3 regions of the Proteus columbae genome follow, and region 2 is predicted to be linked to each of the others. Evidence: predicted binding sites of a transcription regulator. Region 2 holds the regulator's gene; each other region holds the start of a gene.
What was found. Region 2 encodes PurR, which represses purine synthesis genes. Its sites were predicted from a motif close to CANGCAAACGTTTGCNTG; they were not measured.

Region 1 (6,996 bases), 1.2 Mb from region 2:
CCCTGAAACCTGATTAAGCAATTCAGCATTGATTGCATCATTGAGATTAACTGCAATAAATACGGGTAGTTGAAAGCCTGTTTGATAAATGCGATCTAATTCGCCAGACTCAATATCTGACAATGACAACACTACTGCTGATACTTGCGTTAAATTTGCATCAACAATATCAACTATCGGACGTTCACAATAAAAATAGTGTGAAAGAGTAGGGTGACATGCCAACTTCATTTTTTTCATTATACTCGCGTTTTTATCAATAGAAGAATTGGCGAACAATATACTTGGTTGTGAATGTGATTGAAATAAGTTAAAAGATAACTAAGGTGATTTATGCGTTTTGAGTGCATAAATCACCATTTTTATAAGTGGGTGAATGGATAAGTCTATGAGAAAATAAACTTATCTATCTTCTATTATTGCGCGATAGGCGAATACTTTTCGATATAAACAGTTTGAGATGGGAAAGCAAAATCAGCGCCATGTTTATGCACAATATCAATCATCTTCAAATAGACTTCTTGTTGAGCTTCAAGCCACTGCGCCCAGACTGTCGTTTTGGTAAAACAATACACCATGATATTGAGTGAAGAGTCTGCAAATTGATTAAAATAAACTAATAAGGTTTGTTGAGTGTCAATTTTATCATTTTGCATCAGCATAGTGCGAATGTCCTCAACAATGGCACCTATTTTATCTGAATCTTCATAACGTAAACCTAATTCTGTTTCGATGCGTCGATTGGTCATTCTACCGGGATTCTCTACGCTAATAGAGGAAAAAACAGAGTTTGGAATGTAAAGAGGGCGATGATCAAAGGTAATAATTTTCGTAATACGCCAACCGATTTCTACCACGGTGCCTTCAATATTACGATCAGGAGAACGTACCCAATCCCCGATATTAAAAGGGCGATCAAAATAGAGCATCACTCCTGAAAAAAGGTTACTCATCACATCTTTGCTTGCCATACCAATGGCAATACCGCCTAATCCCCCAAAGGTCATTAAACCAGATAAGCTCATACCAAAGTGCTCACCAAACAGTAAGATGATAATGACGAAAAGGGTGATTTTAAATATGCGGGAAATAATACGAGCTGAAGTAGGATCGCTCCCTTTATTAATTTGTGATTTCTCTAATAAATTAATCAATAAGAAAAATTTACGCATTAAAATTAACGCGATAGCGACATAGGTAAAGAAATTAATCATCCTAAAAGAGATGAAATGGAGATTAAAATCAACGACAGCCATTTCACAATATTGGCTTAAGATAATGACTAAACTACAGAGAAAGACCGCTTGGCTGATATGAATAATAATATTTCTACGGCGCTTTTTCTTCTTATCATGAAAAAGAGATACAACGAAAAAACCGACAAAACAGGCTAAAGCAATGCCTATACCTATTGAGTATTTTATTATTAATGCATCATTCATCAGCTTAACATCTCCTTAGAAAATGCTTTTATATAGGTTTAATTACCTAGTTACTTTAGGTTCTTCTTGTTGCTTACTGGCATGCTGAAATTTAGGATAAACGGGTGGTTTCATAAACAGAGTGACCGCTAAAATCAGTAAAACAGGTATGGTTAAAATCAAGAATGCCGGTGTAAAACTACCTGAAATATCTTTGATTGCCCCAGCAAAGAAGGGAGCTAAACAAGCCAGTGTTGAAATTAAATTCATTACTGAAAATAGCTCAAGGTAAGGTGAGCGACCAAAATAGTTAGCAAGCAATATACTTGATGCCAAAAACGTCATGCCATAACCAATACCGACACAAACCGTAAATAAGATCAGGTAAACCCAAGAATTAGCCATACTTAGCGCAAGTAACCCTATGATGATAATACTTAAGCTTGCGATAAGTAATTTTTTAGGTTCTAACCATTCACCAATAGCTCCACCGGCTAAGCGCGAGAAAGCATTGATAAATGCCATACTACTTAATAGTGTCGCGGCAATAGTTTCACCAAAACCATTTTCAATAATATGTGCAACAGCAAAACTATTAACTGTGATCCCACACCATAAAAAGGCCGTGTAAGTCGCAGCAATAACATAAAATTGCCATGTTCTTAAAGCATGACGAGCTGTCCAAATCTCTTTAGTTTGATAGATACGTTTTGTGGTTTGAAGTTGGCTAATTTTTTTTGCGTGTTCTTGCTCTTTACTACCTTCGCGTAAAAATAAAATGGTGAGAAGAGTAACGACAGTGAGTGTGATTGCTGAAATAAGCCAGTGCATTCGCCATGTATGCCATAAATGGGTTGCTAAAAAGTAGATCCAAGGTCCAGCAACACCACCTAATCCACCAATGGTAAAATAGACACCAAAGGCAAAGGACTGTTTTTCAAATAAGCGAGAAATAACATAAGTGCCAGGTACGGTAGCTAGTAGCGTAAAACCAATACCTAACAGTGCAGTACCAAGAAAATAACGTGCAATGGTGTATGTTTCATAAAGAAAATAGAAACCACTGACAAAAATGATCAACCCAATAAGTAGTGTAAGGCGAACACTTAATTTACGGATCAGTAATGTAGGTAAAAAACTTGCAAGGCCGCAGGTTAATCCTAATAACGTAAAGCCAAGGCCTGCTTGAGTCCAGTTCCACTCTAGCTCGTTTATCATACTAGGAAGAACAACACCTAAAGAGGTAAATGTGGTTGCGGTAGCTAAAAAATACACAAAACCTAATAATATCAGCATACTCCACTGATAAGCGGGCCCAAAAATCTGTTGCTTGACTTGCATCCTGACTCCATCAAATGGGTGCAGTAACCTGAATAATCAGGAGAAAATAGCGAATAACAGACCTCTTTATCTGAGGTCTGTTCGTTTAAAGGCTATTATTCTCTAACTTTATGAGTCGGACTGCTAGCTTAATTTTTCTAAAGCCCATTTGATAGGGTACTGATAGGCATCATCGAGCATTGAGCTTAATGATTTTAGTGTCTCTTTCAGAGGGAGATTATCGCGGTACACAAGATTGAGATGCCCAACCTTACGTGCAGGGCGCACTTCTTTTTCATACCAATGTAAATGAACTAATGGCAATGAAAGCCATTGAGGATTGACATCAGTGCCAATCAAATTAACCATGACTGCCGGTTGGCAAACCTCAGGTTTTGGCATGGGTAAATCTAAAATTGCACGTAGATGTAATTCAAACTGGCTAATTGAGGCTCCATTTTGTGTCCAATGACCACTGTTATGAACTCGAGGAGCTAATTCGTTAATAAGTAATTTATTATCAACGATAAAGCACTCCATCGCCATTACACCAACATAATTGAGTTTATTAAGGATGGCAGTTAGCATTTTTTCTGCTGATTGTTGTAGTTCTGATGCAGGGGTTGGTAATGCAACACTCATGCGTAAGATGCCATCTTGATGAAGATTGTGTGTTAATGGATAAAAAACACAGTCACCATTGCTATTTCTCGCGCCCACTAGTGAAACTTCACCTGAAAAGGGAATGCCTTGTTCAACAATACACTCACCATAAATTTCAGCAGGTAATTGCTGTTCTTCACCGGGATGAATGCGCCATTGACCACGGCCGTCATAACCACCAATACGGCGCTTTACAATAATAAAATCACCCAGTTGAGCGAAGATATCAGACCATTGTGTTGGTGACGTTAATGGTTGCCAAGGTGCTGTTGCTAAGTCCAATTCATCGAGAAGTTGTTTTTGAGGCAATCTATCAGCAAGTAATGGAAAAATATCACGGTTTACAAAGTTAGTATGACGTTCTAACTCTTTGGTGAGTGCAGTTTCAGGCCAGCGCTCAATTTCAGCTGTGATTATACTTTTTTGATAGGGAACGGCTTCAGGCTCTGCATCTAATCCTACTGGATAAACCGCAATTCCTAAAGGCTCACCAGCTTGTCTTAGCATTCGCCCTAATTGACCATTTCCAAGAACACAAACTGGCTTCATAGTGCCTCCCTTGGATCTGGGTTATTTAATACATCGTCAGTTTGTGCTGTGCGCCATGCTGTTAGTGCTTCAAAAATAGCAGGTGAGTGTAACGCTAAAATTTGAGCGGCTAATAAAGCAGCATTGGCGGCGCCTGCTTTACCAATTGCTAATGTTCCTACAGGAATACCTTTTGGCATTTGTACAATAGAGTAAAGGCTATCAACACCGCTTAATGCTGCACTTTGAACAGGAACACCTAATACAGGAACGAGTGTTTTTGCTGCGAGCATACCCGGTAAATGGGCTGCACCACCCGCTCCTGCAATAATGACATCAAAGCCATTACTTTTTGCCTGTTCTGCAAAGCTAAATAGCTTATCAGGGGTACGGTGTGCAGAGACAATCTCAACATGATAAGGAAGTTGTAGTGCGTCTAGTACATCAGCGGCATGAGACATTGTTGTCCAGTCACTTTTAGAGCCCATTACAATGGCGATACGAGCGGAAGAGGTATTTAGACCAACTTGAGAAGACATTACTTAACTGCTCCTGTAAGCATAAACGGATATAGCCTAATAAACTGAGCATGATAGTATCACGCTAACACGCATAGGAAAACGTTTGCGTAAAGAAAAAACAGCCTTTTTATGAAGAAAATAAGCGAAACAACTTAAAAGGGAAAATGAATCAATTCTATTTTTTCAGCAGTCACTTTAAACATAGAACCTTCAGTATGCCAAGCACCTAATACACCACGATAATGTATTTTGTCATCAATGTTGACTGTATGAATTGCTGGGCGATGCGTATGACCGTGGATCATCCATTCTGTATTGAAATGTTTAAAAGTATCTATCACAGCCTGTGGATTCACATCCATAATGGCATCTGATTTGTACTGATTTTCGTGCTGGCTACGTGAGCGCATTTTGTCAGCGATACGCAGTCGAATAAATAGAGGCAGTAGTGAGAATAGGCGCTGAATAAATTTATTGTGTACTTTTTTACGATAGCGTTGATAAGCTTCATCGTCAGTACAAAGCGTATCACCATGTAAAATTAAGATACGGTGCTGTTCAATTTCGAGCACTTTTTCTTGTGGAAGTAAGGTGATACCACTCTCTTTTGCAAAACGAGAGCCAATTAAAAAATCACGATTTCCATGAATAAAATAGCAAGGCACTTCTGCCTTTTTTAACGTCATCAGAGCTTGAGCAATTTGTTGATGTAAAGGATTGGGATCATCATCACCTATCCAAAAATCAAAAAAGTCACCTAAGATATAAAGTGCTTTTGCATGAATGGCTTGTTCTTTTAAAAAGCGAAGAAAACCGGCAGTGATTGCCGGTTCATGTTCACTTAGATGCAGGTCTGCAATAAAAAGCGTACACATAAAAAGTGAGGCTTATTCGCTAACCGTGACACTTTTAATGACGATATCTTCACGAGGAACATCTTGGTGGAAACCACTACGACCAGTGGAAACCGCTTTAATTTTATCCACAACGTCCATGCCTTCAACAACTTCAGCAAAGACACAATATCCCCAACCATTTGCGTTTTCAGCACGGAAGTTTAAGAAATCGTTGTCTGCAACGTTGATAAAGAATTGAGCAGTAGCAGAATGTGGATCGTTTGTACGAGCCATTGCTAATGTACCGCGGTTGTTTGCTAGGCCATTGTTTGCTTCGTTTCTTACAGGTGCTTTGGTCGCTTTTTGGTTCATACCCGGTTCAAAGCCACCACCTTGGATCATAAAACCATTGATGACACGGTGGAAAATAGTGTTATCGTAGAATCCTTCTTTACAGTAGTCTAAAAAATTTTCTACGGTTGCAGGTGCTTTGTCTGCAAATGTATTAATCACGATATCGCCGTAATTGGTATGAAAAGTAACCATATTCAGATCCTAATATAATTTTAGCTTTACCCAGATTTGGGCATAAACAACAGTCCCGTTTTTATATCACAGTTGCCTAATTTAGTCAGTATGCATCTTTTTCTCGCTCTACTTTTTCTTGCTAAATAAATCAGTAATAGAAGGAAAAAACACTTTTCGCCAAAATTTAGCCAAATAATAGAAGTTTGATTGTTCGCTATCAACGATTGAACAGTGAAAATAAGCGCTAAGCAGAGTAAGATAAAAACCTTAATCTTGAGTTTGCTTTGTCTTCAAGATCCAATATCCTGATTAATATCATGTTATAGTAGTTGTTATTTTCTTTTATATAAAAACGTAATAAACACGTACAGTTGAAAACGGGAACGTCCACTGATGCTAAAGATTTTTAATACTCTCACTCGCCAAAAAGAAGAATTTAAACCTATCCATGCAGGAAAAATAGGTATGTACGTGTGTGGCATCACTATTTATGACTTATGCCATATTGGTCATGGACGTACATTTGTGGCTTTTGATGCCATAACCCGTTATCTGCGTTACTTAGGATACGATGTTAACTATGTTCGTAACGTAACTGATGTAGATGATAAAATCATCAAACGTGCGATTGAAAATAATGAAACATGTGAGCAATTAACCACTCGTATGTTAGCTGAAATGCACAAAGACTTTGATGCATTAAATATTGCTCGCCCTGATTCAGAGCCGCGTGCAACGCACCATATTGCAGAAATTATTGAATTAACAGAAGCGCTAATTAAACGTGGACATGCTTACGTTGCTGACAATGGCGATGTCATGTTTGCTATTGATACTGATCCTGATTATGGCTTACTTTCTCGCCAAGATTTAGAGCAACTACAAGCCGGTGCTCGAGTTGAAGTGGCTAACGTAAAACGCAATCCAATGGATTTCGTCTTATGGAAAATGTCCAAACCGGGTGAGCCAAGCTGGGAATCTCCGTGGGGAGACGGTCGCCCTGGTTGGCATATCGAATGTTCTGCGATGAATGGTAAAGAGTTAGGACATCATTTTGATATTCATGGTGGCGGCTCAGACTTAATGTTCCCTCATCATGAAAATGAAATAGCGCAATCAACTTGTGCCCATGATGGTCCTTATGTTAATTACTGGATGCACTCTGGTATGGTGATGGTA
Region 2 (6,996 bases):
CACGATAGTCTTCTAAAATAATATTAACATCAAGTCCTTGGCATCGAGCTTGTGCTAGTTTTTGTTGCTCAACAGAAATGGTGACACCCGTAACAGATACGCCAAAGTATTTGGCTGCGTAGCCTGCTAGTCCACCCCAGCCACAGCCAATATCCAATAAGGTCATACCTGGCTTTAAATCTAATTTTCGGCAAATTAAATCTAATTTATGCTCTTGGGCTTGGGCTAAATTATCTGCATTTTTCCAGTAACCACAGGAATATTGCATATTAGGATCAAGCATGGCGGTAAATAGATCATTACCAAGATCGTAATGCTCTTTACCTACCATCCATGCGCGTTTTTGTGTTTGCAGATTAAAAAGGCGGGCTGTCGCAATCTTGAAAATATCACGTAGATTTTGTGGGAGCTTATTTTCAAGACCAGCACGTAAGACTTTATGAAAGAATATATCCAGCCGCTCACAATCCCACCAACCATCCATATAACTTTCGCCGAGACCTAATGAGCCTTGCTGTAATACTCTTTTATAAAAATTCTGATTATGAACCTGAATATCATAAGGTTCTGAACCATTAATTCGAATATCTGTGTGAGCTAACAGTTCTATTACGATCTTTTCATAAGGATCGTTGGAGGTCTTTCGGCCTTCTTCTACACAAGATGTACTCATATACTCTCCGCGTAAACTAAGCGGGTTTTGAAACATAAAGCTAAGAAAGGATGTGTACAGATTGATAGTATTAAAATGGTATTGTGTTCATTATGAATTGAACGAATAGAATTAATAAAACAACTAATCTGACATAATCAGCAAATAATCTGTTTAATGTCTCAAAATCCGAAAGAAAAATAAACAAAACGCTATTACAGCGTATAGGTAAGTATAGAGACGTAGCATATTTTTCTCTAGAAAAGAAAAAGGCCATTTTTTATAAAATGGCCTTTTTAAGATGATTCTTAAAATAAGGAGAGCGATTATTCTGCGGTTTGAATCGTGTGCTTGGTAACAGATTTATTGCGCTGAATAAAGTAGCCAACCGCCATTGGAATTGCTGTTAACGCCATAATTGCAGTGGTGTTAATCAGAGGTTGTTGGCTGATAAATGCGGACACAATAAAACTTGCTAAGCTACAAAGACCCAGTTGAAGTGCATTTTGTAATGCAGCTGCTTTACCACTAATTTCAGGGTAAGCAGATAAAGCATTAGATACTGCGATTGGATATGATGCACCATTCATTGCAGCCATAATACAGAATGGAATTAAAATAGTCGTTAATGTTGGCTCAGTAAATTTAGCAACAAGGTATAACGCAGTCATACTGACAGCATAACCAATTAACAACAGTGGCAGTAGCGTTTTACCTGTCATTTTTGACAGTAAAATACGACAGCCATAACCACCTACCATAAATGCAATAGTTTGTGGAATATAACTTAAACCGATATCCTGTGGAGAGTAGCCCATCTTTTCAAGAATGATTGGTGAGCCAGCTAACCAAGCAAAGAAACCTGCACTACAAGAAGCGTAAACTAATACGTTACCTGTGTAGAGAGGGGATTTTAGTAAAGTCGTAAATGAAGCGGTAGATTGGTTTTCATCAGTGACTGATTTTTGTTTAATGTTTTTTAGCATTAATGTCGGTAACATTAGAACTAATGTTACAGCCATTAACACCATGAAAATCATACGCCAGCCACCGTGATTTAATAACGAAGCACCGATTAAAGGTGCAAGTGCTGGTGATAATGCAACCAGTGGCATAATTAAAGCAAAAACGTGCTGAGCGCGAGATTCATCAAAACGGTCGATGACAAGAGCTTGCCAAATAACAGCGGCAGAGCAAACGCCGAAAGCTTGTAGGAAGCGCATAGCAAGTAAGCCAGTTGCACTCTCAACCCACAGCATACCAAGACAGCCTAAAGAGAAAAGGCTTAAACCAATAAGTAGAATAGGCTTACGACCGACTTTGTCAGAAAGAGGTCCCCAAAGTAATTGAGCAACAGCAAAGCCAAATAAAAAGATACTTAAGCTATTACTAATAGCACCTTCGCTGATAGAGAGTTCACGCTGCATCATACCAAATGCAGGTAAGTACATATCAATAGCTAAGTAACCTAGCATACTCAAACCCGCTAGGTACACCATAAAGCTCATAGGTGTTTTTGATTGTGTGGAAGTTTTAGAATTCATTTTATTTTCTATGCTATGTGATGTAGAACATTTTATGTATTGTAACTAAGACCTATTTTACTTGTGAAACGGGAATATTTGGTTAATGCTGTGAAAAATTTTCAAAGGAATAAACTCTATGTGGTCAGAATACTCTTTAGAAGTTGTTGATGCAGTTGCAAGAACAGGAAGTTTTAGCTCCGCTGCTCAAGAATTGCACAGAGTGCCATCCGCCGTTAGTTACACTGTTCGGCAATTAGAGGAATGGCTTGCCGTTCCTTTGTTTGAGCGCCGTCACCGTGATGTAGAATTAACCGATGCAGGTAAAATTTTCATCAAAGAAGCACGATCTGTTATCAAAAAAATGAATGACACTCGGCATCTTTGTCAACAAGTTTCTAATGGGTGGCGCGGTCAATTTAGTATAGCAGTTGATTGCATTGTTAAACCTGAAAGAACACAACAACTTATTCTCGATTTCTACCGCCATTTTCCTGATATTGAGCTGTATGTCTACCCTGAAGTGTTTAATGGCGTATGGGACTCCTTAGTTAATGGTCGTGTTGATTTAGCGATTGGTGCAACAAGAGCCTCACCAATTGGTGAACGTTATAGTTTTAGAGATATGGGATTTATGCCTTGGCGCTGTGTTTGTCATGTTGATCACCCTTTAGCGAAAGCACAACATCCATTAACGGATGATGAGATGCGACCTTATCCAAGTTTATGCTTAGAAGATACTTCACGCAGTTTACCAAAGCGTGACACTTGGGCGCTAAATAATCAGCGTAGAATGGTTGTTCCGACATGGGATATGGGGCTTGAATGCTTGTTAGCGGGATTATGCGTAGGAATGGTGCCTTGGCATCGTGCTGAACCTTTAATTGAACAAGGTAAGCTGGTTACTTTACAACTGGCACAACCATTGCCAGACAGCCCATGCTGCCTGACGTGGGTCGATAAAAGTGAATCACCCGCTTTGACATGGTTGTTAGATTATCTTGGAGATAGCCAAACCTTAAATGAGGAATGGCTTCGCTAGAAATCAGATAGCCGAATAAATCTGAATTAACGACGGTAGTCAATAAAAGGACCGTCAGCAACTGAACGGCGCTCAACTAATCGTGGATGAACTTCGATTGTTTGGGCGTCTTCGCGTTTGTTGACGATGCGATCAAGCAACATTGACAAAGCCATTTGACCTAAACGCTCTTTTGGCTGGTGGACTGTGGTTAATGCTGGCGTAAAATAACGCGCATTACGAATATTGTCGTAACCCACAATGGAAATATCGAAAGGAACACGTAAACCTAGCTCATCAGCGGCACAAATTGCGCCCATTGCCATCACATCACCACCACAAAAAACAGCAGTAGGGCGATGTTTTTGATTTAGCATCTGATACATGGCTTTATAACCAGATTCTGGCTCAAAGTCGCCTTGTACAATCCACTCATCTTTTACTGTGATTTTTGCTTCTTCCATGGCTTTTAAGAAACCTTGTAAGCGACCACCACCGGTATTACGTTCTAATGGACCAGGGATAATACCAATATCACGATGACCACGTTCAATAAGGTAACGACCCGCAATATAGCCACCATGAAAAGCATTATCGATAATCGTATCGGTAAAGTCACCACGCGCCTTACCCCAATCCATGACAACCATTGGAATATTACGATAGCCTTCTAACAGTGTCAGAAGGTGATCGGGGTATTCAGAACACATGACTAATAACCCATCAACACGTTTTTGTGCCAGCATCGCTAAATAGGCTTTTTGTTTATCGAGGTTATTATGTGAATTACATAAAATCAGTGTGTAGCCTTTGCTATAACAACTATTTTCAACAGCTTCAATCACTTCAGCAAAGTAAGGAGCTTCACTGGACGTGGCTAACAGGCCAATAGATTTGGTGTGATTGACTTTTAAACTACGCGCAACGGCACTAGGCGAATAATTTAATTCTTTTATAGCGGCCCAAACTGCTGCCCGTGTGTTCTCAGCAACAAAACGTGTTTTGTTGATCACATGAGAAACAGTCGTGGTTGATACGCCTGCGCGTTTTGCCACGTCTTTTATTGTTGCCATGGTGTGGAAAACTCCTGACCTTCATTGGTCTCTTTTATCTAATTTTATGGTTTAACTGCCAGTATAGTCATACATAGGGCAAACACTGGCAATAATTTAGCGATTAGCTGTGAATTTTGTATGATCTAGCTCAAAAGTGAAAGTATTAATCAATGTTATAAATTGTGCACTAGTCGCTATTTTAGCAAATTTTGATATGTGATAATAATTAACCATGACAAGGTTATGGTTAAAAAAGTGTATTATAATCATTTTGAGGGAGAAATAGATGGATACGGATCTGAAATTTGGTTTGAGTACAGCAGTAGCAGCGCTTGTTATGATTGTTTTATTTTCGACTATGTTGTTCTAATCACTGCTTTATAGAATATCCGATCAATTTAAATAATAGATTATCGAATATCTGAATATAACAAAGGGCTCAAGGCCCTTTGTTATTTTGTCACCAAAAATGAATCTCAATCACTCACCTTTGATTATCAAGCTCAATTAAGCAAGGTTAGCTTCAACAAATGACCAGTTAACCAGTGCCCAGAACTCTTCTAAATATTTAACGCGCGCATTACGGTAGTCGATGTAGTAAGCATGTTCCCATACGTCTACTGTTAACAGTGGTTTGTCTGCGCCTGAAACTGGAGTAGCAGCATTAGACGTGTTAACAATCGCAACTGAACCGTCTGCTTTTTTAACTAACCAAGTCCAACCTGAACCGAAGTTTTTAGCTGCCGCATCATTAAATTGCTTTTTGAACTCTTCAAAAGAGCCGAATGCTTTGTTGATAGCATCAGCAACTTTACCTGTTGGTGCGCCGCCTGCATTTGGTGCTAAACAGTTCCAGTAGAAAGTGTGGTTCCATACTTGAGCTGCATTATTAAAGATACCACCATCAGTAGATTTGATGATTTCTTCTAAGGATTTGCTTTCTAAATCAGTACCTTTAACCAGGTTATTTAAATTGGTTACGTAAGTTTGGTGGTGTTTGCCGTAGTGATATTCTAAAGTTTCTTTAGAGATGTGTGGCTCAAGAGCATCTAACGCATAAGGTAATTTTGGTAATTCGAAAGACATTGCGTACTCCTTTAAACTATCTATTTCGGGTTTTGTGCCTGAAATCATTCCATCAAAATCATTTGAATTGATAGAATGAGGCAAATGAATCACTAAGTTGTTACTATTTTGCTAATTATTTTAACAAAAATCTGCTGAAATAACAGCTAAATATCTTTTATCTATAGTTATAAGCCATATAGATTAATTATACTCATAAGAGTATATCCCACAGAGCAACTCGTAAAGCAGTAAAATATCGACTGTGTTTAGAGCCTATATCCTCTGATTGTTGCATTTTCTGCTTACTCTATCATCAGTGTATACATCATTTTCACTACGACTAAGAATAGAAATAATGCAAATATTTGGCGAACTCTTGGAATAGGTAGGCGATAAGCAACTTTTACACCGACAGGGGCGAAGAGAATGCTGGTAATGCTTATTCCAATAAAGGCAGGTAAATAAACAAAGCCTAAATAATAGTCATCAATATTTGTTTGATTCCAACCATAGATAATACCCATGATTGTGCCAATGGAAGCGATGATGACACCAATCATTGAAGAGGTTGCAATACATTTGCGTGTATTAAATCCCCAATGACTTAAAAGAGGAATGGTGATAGTCCCACCAGCAATGCCGATAAAGCTGGATATAAAGCCAATTAAAGAGCCACCACTGGTTAATGCCGGTTTTGAAACAACAGGATCTTTCACATTTTCTATGCGTTCTGCTTCTTTCTTTTTGGTTAATAATCCATAGATGGTATATACCATGAAAATACAGAACACGATTTGCAATATCGTGTTTGACATTTTTTGTACCAGAAATGTCCCAACAAGCATACCAATGATAGTGCCGATAGATAATAGAGGAAATTGCTGCCATAAAATGGCTTTATGTTTGTTATGTGAATACGCTGAAGATGCTGTGGAAAATATAATGACAGAGAACGAGGTAGATAAGGCAATTTTCATCACCATATCTGTTGGGATAGCTTGTTGACTCACTACATACATAACTACTGGAACAATGATTGCACCGCCTCCTATGCCAAGTAGTCCAGCAAAAAAGCCAGTGATACATCCCACTAAAAGAAACAGCAAAATCATATCCATAGTTAATACTCATCAAGGTTTATAACAAACTTATTTATATACATTATATCCTTTTAATAAAGTAGCGTTTTATCTTAATGTATAGATTATGAAATTTAATATATTGATTTTGATATAAAAGTGACTTGTTCTTTTCTTCTTGCTTATTCTATAAACCAACACCACCTAAAGCCGTTGTTATTTCATTTCATAATAAAGCAGTGCTTTATATACTTTAAAATCAAGTGAAGAAAAAATGCGCTTAAAATTAAGAAAGGAAAAACTGCAAAAATAAAAAGGGAGCTAATAGGATAAAACACACTCATAACCATCGGTAACGCATTGATTTATTTTTTATGCTTTATTGTGTTTTTTCTCATCAATAATCTCATAGATTAATACCAACTTATTGTTTTATATCGAGAACTAAACTTATATAGAGGTTTCTAATATAAAGTGGTATTCTTCTTTCATGTTTTCCCCTATAAAGCATATCGAATATAAAAGGCTGTAAGGACTTACAAATGACGACTATTGAAAAAATTGAACGCCAGATCAATGAAAACCCAATTATTTTATA
Region 3 (6,996 bases), 1.1 Mb from region 2:
AATTCGTGCTCATATCAAACTCCTACTTTAGCGTCATATTGTTTACCAACAGCCGCTGCCATTAGCATTTCTTGTGTGACATTGTGAGCGGAAAACTCACCACTAATACGACCTTCATGCATAACCAGAATACGGTCACTCATTCCCATTACCTCAGGCATTTCAGAAGAAATTAAAATGATGCTTAATCCTTCTTGTTTAAATTTATTAATTAGCTGATAAATTTCTTTTTTAGCGCCCACATCAACGCCACGAGTGGGTTCATCAAGAATAAGCACTTTAGGGCGAGTCATTAGACCTCTTGCGATAGCCACTTTTTGTTGATTTCCCCCAGATAAAAAGCCAATCGTTTGATCCATTGAAGGGGTTTTTATATTGAATAATTTAATAAAATCACCGACAGTGAGTTGCTCTTCTTTATGATTAAGTACACCCATACCGCGGCTAAAATAGCGAAGGGCTGTCAGAGACATATTTTCTTTTACCGACATGCCAAGCACTAAACCATCACGCTTTCTATCTTCAGAAATGTAAACAATGCCTTGTTCCAATCCTTCAACCGGCTTTTTGATTTGGCAGGGTTTACCATCTAATTCAACAGTGCCATTGGTTTTAGGTAATGCGCCGTAGATAATTTTCATTAACTCAGTACGACCCGCGCCCATTAATCCAGAAATGCCCAGAATTTCGCTTTCATGTAATGAGAAACTGACATCATGAACATCTTCGCCACTGAGGTTAATGACGTTAAGTTTGGTTTTTCCTTGAGGGATATTAATACGAGGGTATTGGTCTTCTAACTTACGACCCACCATCATTTCAATCAGAGTGTCTTCTTTTAATGAGGCGACAGGTTTTTCACCAATAAACTGGCCGTCTCGCAGTACAGTCACGTCATCACAAATCTCAAAGATCTCTTTTAGACGATGTGAGATATAAACAATGCCACAACCTTGATCTCTTAGTTCACGAATAACGTTAAATAGAGATTCTGTTTCAGTATCGGTTAACGCATCTGTTGGCTCATCCATGATGATGACTTTTGAGCCAAAGCTAAGAACCTTGGCGATTTCTACCATTTGCTGATCACCAATCGATAATTCAGACACTAAACGGTGACTACTGTAAGCAAGGTTTAATCGGGCTAATAACTTATCAGCCTCTACATACATTTTCTTCCAATCGATAGCGCCAAAAGCACGAGTAAACTCACGACCTAAGAAGATATTTTCTGCGATGGTTAATTCTGGAATAAGGTTAAGCTCTTGGTGAATAATGCCTATTCCTGCTTCTTGGGAAGTTTTGGGACCATTGAAAGCACAGCTTTCGCCTTGATAAATGACTTCACCCGAATCTTTTTTATAGATCCCAGTCAGCACTTTCATTAGTGTTGATTTGCCTGCCCCGTTTTCACCTACGAGTGCCATTACTCTACCGGGATAAATTCGAAGTGTGGCACCTGATAGTGCTTTTACACCAGGGAATGACTTATCAATATCTTTAAGTTCAAGTAAAGGTTCCATATTGCCCTCAAAAAGTCACACCAGAAAACAACACAATATTGGCATAAGGCGTACATTCACCGGTTCTAATAACAGCTTTATTTTCAGTAAGTTGCTTTTTGAATGCTTCATGTGAAACATACATTATTTGAATAGGTTTCTTCTGCTCTTGTTCTAATAAATTGAGATAAGAGAGGATTTCATTAAACAGAGAGGGATTGATGGTTTTAATTTCTTCCGCCAGCATCACCGCTTCGATTTGCATTTCATGGGTAACGGTTTGTAAGACTGACATAAAGTCAGGAATACCTTGAGTGAGAGCAAGATCAATTCGTTCAACAGAGGAGGGAATAGGTAATCCAGCATCTGCAATAGTGATTTTGTCAGTGTGTCCTAAACGTGAAATTACACTCGAAATAGGACTATTAAGTAATACACCTTTTTTCATGTTTCCTCCTCAGCGAAACGTTTCGCTGTCTACATAGTAGAAAAGAAAGGTGGGAAAACAAGTTTGATTTATTCATATTGTGAGCGTGATCGAAACGTTTCGTTGGCAAACAAAAAGAAAGAAAAATCTAACTGATTGAATAAATTAACGCTGAATGGATTCAAGAAAGAAAGAGGTTATTTTCAGTGAATTTCATAAAAATGTGATGATGGACAAGGTTGTAATAAAGGCGACAATATGGGGTGTGGAAATGTAAACCAGTATGATAAAAGTAGATAAATCACAGCCTAGAAATACATTAACCTCTCCTGTGGTTAATTAGGAGAGGTTTTTTAATCATTTTAATTCAATTAGTTAGCTTGATAAGCCTTAATTGATTTCTCAATACCTTCTGCATCTAATCCTAAGTCAGATCTGATCTCTTCTTGTCCACCTTGTGGTACAAACAGATTAGGTATACCTAAGTTTAGGACAGGTATTAAGCAACGTTCTTGCATGAGTAACTCGTTTACGCCACTGCCAGCACCACCCATAATGGCATTTTCTTCTAGCGTTACCAACATATCATGCTGTTCAGCCAGAGAAAGGATAAGTGATTTATCAAGAGGCTTGATAAAACGCATATCAGCCACAGTTGCATCAAGTTTTTTAGCAACTTCTAACGCTTCTGGTAGTAATGTACCAAAGTTTAAAATCGCAATACCTTTGCCTTGGCGACGAATAATACCTTTACCCATAGGTAGTGGACTAAGTGGTTGCAATTGTGCACCAACACTAGAGCCTCTTGGATAGCGTACGGCAACAGGACCATCTTGATAGTGATAACCTGTGTGAAGCATTTGGCGACACTCATTTTCATCACTTGGCGCCATAATGACCATATTAGGAATGCAGCGTAAGAATGAGAGGTCAAAAGCACCTTGGTGAGTTTGACCATCTGCTCCCACAATACCACCACGATCAATAGCAAATAAAACAGGCAGTTTTTGAATGGCAATGTCGTGGATCACTTGGTCGTAAGCGCGTTGTAAGAATGTTGAGTAGATAGCAACAATCGGCTTATAACCCCCAATTGCTAAACCTGCTGCAAAGGTAACGGCATGTTGTTCTGCGATCGCAACATCAAAGTATTGTGAAGGGTATTCCTTTGAGAAACGCACCATACCAGAGCCTTCACGCATAGCTGGGGTAATTGCCATGAGTTTTGGATCAGTTGAGGCTTCTTCACATAACCAGTCACCAAAAATTTTGGAAAATGTAGGTCGTGCATTAGGGCTTTTAGGTAATGTCCCAGTTTGTGGATCAAATTTAGGGACTGCGTGCCAGCTAATTGGATCACGCTCAGCAGGCGCATATCCACGACCTTTTTTAGTCATAATATGCAGAAGCTGAGGGCCTTTTAGATCACGCATGTTAGTTAATGTCTGTACTAACGCAATAACATCGTGGCCATCAACAGGACCGATATAGTTGAAACCCAACTCTTCAAACATGGTGCCTGGGACAACCATGCCTTTGATATGTTCCTCTGTCTTTTTCAGTAATTCTTTAATGGGTGGAATACCTGAGAAGACTTTTTTTCCACCTTCACGCAAGGTGGTATACAGTTTGCCAGATAACAATTGCGCAAGGTGATTATTCAATGCACCAACGTTTTCTGAAATCGACATCTCATTGTCATTAAGTACAACGAGCATATCTGGTTCAATATCTCCTGCGTGATTCATTGCTTCAAAAGCCATACCCGCAGTAATTGCCCCATCACCAATCACACAAACTGTTTTTCTGTTCAGCTTTTCTTGTTCGGCGGCGACAGCCATACCTAAACCTGCACTGATAGAGGTTGAAGAGTGACCAACACAAAGTTTGTCGTATTCACTCTCTTCTCGCCAAGGGAAGGGGTGTAACCCATTCTTTTGACGGATAGTATCAATGCGGTCACGGCGACCCGTTAAGATCTTATGAGGATAGGCCTGATGACCAACATCCCAAATCAGGTTATCAAAAGGGGTTTTATAGACGTAATGAAGAGCAACCGTTAACTCAATAGCACCTAAACCTGAGGCGAAGTGACCACTTGAGCGGCTGACACTGTTAAGAAGAAATAGCCTTAGCTCATCACAGAGTTTAGGCAAACTCTCTTTTGGTAACAGGCGCAAATCTTCTGGTGTTTCAACCAACGCCAATGTGGGATATTTTTCGATATCAATGCTCATGTGATGCCTATTAATTAATCACTTGTAATAGGGAAAGAACAGGTAAGCTGCTCTCTTTATTTTTTATTAGTTTTTCCGTTCGACGATAAAACTCGCTAATTGTTTAAGCGTGGTCGTATCGTACTCGTATTGCTCAAGAAACGCTAAGGCATCCAGTGCTTCGTTATACAATTCCTGTGCTTTCTTTTGAGCTTGCTCTAATCCAAGGAGTGCTGGATACGTGCTTTTTCCTGACTCTTGGTCGCTACCTTGACGTTTCCCAGTTTCTTCCGTACTGCCAATGACATCTAAAATGTCATCTTGTACTTGAAATGCAAGGCCAATAGAGTGGGCATATTTATCTAGTGCGGGTAATACATCATGGCCTTTTGAGCCAGCACTAAATGCGCCTAAGCGAACAGCTGCACGAATTAATGCACCTGTTTTGTGTAAATGGATTTTTTCAAGAGATGCGAGGTCAATCGATTTATCTTCGGCTTCAAGATCAAGAGCCTGACCGCCACACATACCTGCAAGCCCGCTGGCTGTTGCTAATTCAGAAATCATTGCAACACGATCAGCCATTGCAACATCAGGCATTGGATTTTTTGCTAAGATCTCAAAGGCGAGTGTTTGTAATGCATCACCCGCTAAAATTGCGTTGGCTTCACCAAATTCAATATGACATGTAGGCTTACCACGACGTAAATCATCATCATCCATCGCAGGCAAATCATCATGAATGAGAGAATAAGCGTGAATACATTCCACTGCGGCGGCTGGTGCATCAAGGTTAAGTGCGGGGACTTTAAACATTTCACCCACTGCATAAACAAGGAAAGGACGTAAGCGCTTTCCACCTAAAAGAGCACCATAATGCATGGCTTTACCTAGAGGCATGTCAGTGAATGGTAAAGCGGATAGCGCTTGGTTTAATGCATGATCAACACGCTGGTGGGCGGAATCTAATTTATGACGGAACGCATCCGTACTTGAAGTTGCGTTACTCAATTATTCTGCCTCTTGGATAAAATCATCAGGAGTTGCATTATCGTCTTCTTTTAGAAGAATACGAACACGCTGTTCAGCGTCTTGTAATGTTTTTTGTCCAACACGGGCTAGACGAACGCCATGTTCAAACTCATTAAGCGCTTCTTCTAAAGGGAGTTCACCGGATTCTAAACGGTTTACGATTTGCTCAAGTTCTTGCATAGATGCTTCGAAACTTGGTGCTTGTGCGATGTCTTCGTTAATTGGTGTCGTTTTCTTAGCCATAATATTTTTGATAATAAAGCATGTTAGCGCTGAATAATAGCGATCATCTTACTACAAGTGAGAAGAAAATTTCTTATTCAGTCGATGATTTTTGCGGGTGAGCCCTAAATATTGGTGATATACTTTGTGACTTTTATAAACTCCAGTCAATTAACATCACTGTAGTTTATGTTTCTACTTAATAACCTATGACCATTGACTATGAAGTTTATTATTAAATTATTCCCCGAAATTACGATCAAAAGCCAATCTGTTCGTATACGTTTTATCAAAATTCTCACTAGCAATATTCGTAATGTACTTAATACATTAGGTGATGAAATCACGGTTGTCCGCAATTGGGATAACATTGCTGTTGTGAGTAAAGATGAAAGCAAAAGTGAAGCGGTATGTGATGCATTAACACGTATTCCTGGTATTCATCACTTTTTACAAGTAGAAGAGCATCCGTATACTGATTTACACAATATTTTTGAGCAAACTTTTGCGGCATTTAAGCATTTAGTTGAAAACAAAACATTTTGTGTTCGTGCCAAACGTCGTGGTAAGCACAGTTTTACTTCAAATGAAGTTGAGCGTTATGTTGGTGGTGGTTTTAACCAACACGTTGAAAGCGCAAAAGTGAAATTAACGCGTCCAGATGTCACCATTAATTTAGAAATTGAAGATGACAAACTTATTTTAGTGAATGCGCGCTATGAAGGTATTGGTGGTTTCCCAATTGGTACACAGGAAGATGTTTTATCACTGATCTCTGGTGGTTATGATTCAGGTGTATCAAGCTATATGTTAATGCGTCGTGGTAGCCGAGTTCACTATTGTTTCTTTAACTTAGGCGGTTCTGCCCACGAAATTGGCGTTAAACAAGTTGCTCATTATTTATGGAACCGTTTTGGCCGTTCACATAAAGTGCATTTCGTTGCTGTTGATTTTGAACCTGTTGTCGCAGAAATCTTAGAAAAAGTCGATGATGGTCAAATGGGCGTTGTATTAAAACGTATGATGGTACGTGCCGCATCCCGTGTTGCTGAGCGTTATGGTGTTCAAGCCATTGTGACGGGTGAAGCATTAGGACAAGTTTCTAGCCAAACTTTAACTAACTTACGTTTAATTGATAATGCGACTGATACGTTAATTTTACGCCCTCTTATCACGCATGATAAAGAGAACATTATCAATATCGCTCGCCAAATTGGTACAGAAGATTTTGCTCGTACAATGCCAGAATTTTGTGGTGTTATTTCAAAAAGCCCAACAGTGAAAGCAGTAAAAGCGAAGATCGAAGCGGAAGAAGAGAAGTTTGATTTTTCTATTCTTGATAACGTTGTTGAAAACGCCAAGAATATGGATATTCGTCGTATTGCAGAAGAAACCGTACAGCAAGTTACTGAAGTTGAAATGGTATCTGAATTTGGTGCTAACGATGTTATTTTGGATATCCGCTCACCTGAAGAGCAAGAAACTTCGCCATTAAAGATAGACGGTGTTGATGTTAAAGAGTTACCTTTCTATAAATTAAGCACCCAGTTTGGTGATTTAGATAAAGCCAAAACTTATTTGCTCTATTGTGATCGCG

Region 1: a site for PurR is predicted at 4,546-4,563, ahead of purE (5-(carboxyamino)imidazole ribonucleotide mutase). Genes of this name have one in related genera too.
Region 3: a site for PurR is predicted at 1,961-1,978, ahead of rbsD (D-ribose pyranase). Genes of this name have one in related genera too.

Annotation. Positions count from the first base shown of each region.
Region 1 covers NZ_CP043925.1:3,025,117-3,032,112, reverse strand. The annotation lists gene F1325_RS14275 (ornithine decarboxylase) at 1-240, opposite strand, end outside; gene F1325_RS14270 (mechanosensitive ion channel family protein) at 417-1,442, opposite strand; gene F1325_RS14265 (MFS transporter) at 1,485-2,762, opposite strand; gene purK (5-(carboxyamino)imidazole ribonucleotide synthase) at 2,886-3,953, opposite strand; gene purE (5-(carboxyamino)imidazole ribonucleotide mutase) at 3,950-4,471, opposite strand; gene F1325_RS14250 (UDP-2,3-diacylglucosamine diphosphatase) at 4,606-5,328, opposite strand; gene ppiB (peptidylprolyl isomerase B) at 5,341-5,835, opposite strand; gene cysS (cysteine--tRNA ligase) at 6,211-6,996, shown strand, end outside.
Region 2 covers NZ_CP043925.1:1,775,565-1,782,560, forward strand. The annotation lists gene cfa (cyclopropane fatty acyl phospholipid synthase) at 1-673, opposite strand, end outside; gene punC (purine nucleoside transporter PunC) at 979-2,196, opposite strand; gene punR (DNA-binding transcriptional activator PunR) at 2,315-3,217, shown strand; gene purR (HTH-type transcriptional repressor PurR) at 3,244-4,269, opposite strand; gene F1325_RS19560 (YnhF family membrane protein) at 4,538-4,621, shown strand; gene sodB (superoxide dismutase [Fe]) at 4,759-5,337, opposite strand; gene F1325_RS08620 (sulfite exporter TauE/SafE family protein) at 5,622-6,437, opposite strand; gene F1325_RS08625 (Grx4 family monothiol glutaredoxin) at 6,941-6,996, shown strand, end outside.
Region 3 covers NZ_CP043925.1:719,283-726,278, forward strand. The annotation lists gene rbsC (ribose ABC transporter permease) at 1-13, opposite strand, end outside; gene rbsA (ribose ABC transporter ATP-binding protein RbsA) at 15-1,523, opposite strand; gene rbsD (D-ribose pyranase) at 1,531-1,950, opposite strand; gene dxs (1-deoxy-D-xylulose-5-phosphate synthase) at 2,301-4,166, opposite strand; gene ispA ((2E,6E)-farnesyl diphosphate synthase) at 4,233-5,156, opposite strand; gene xseB (exodeoxyribonuclease VII small subunit) at 5,157-5,420, opposite strand; gene thiI (tRNA uracil 4-sulfurtransferase ThiI) at 5,622-6,996, shown strand, end outside.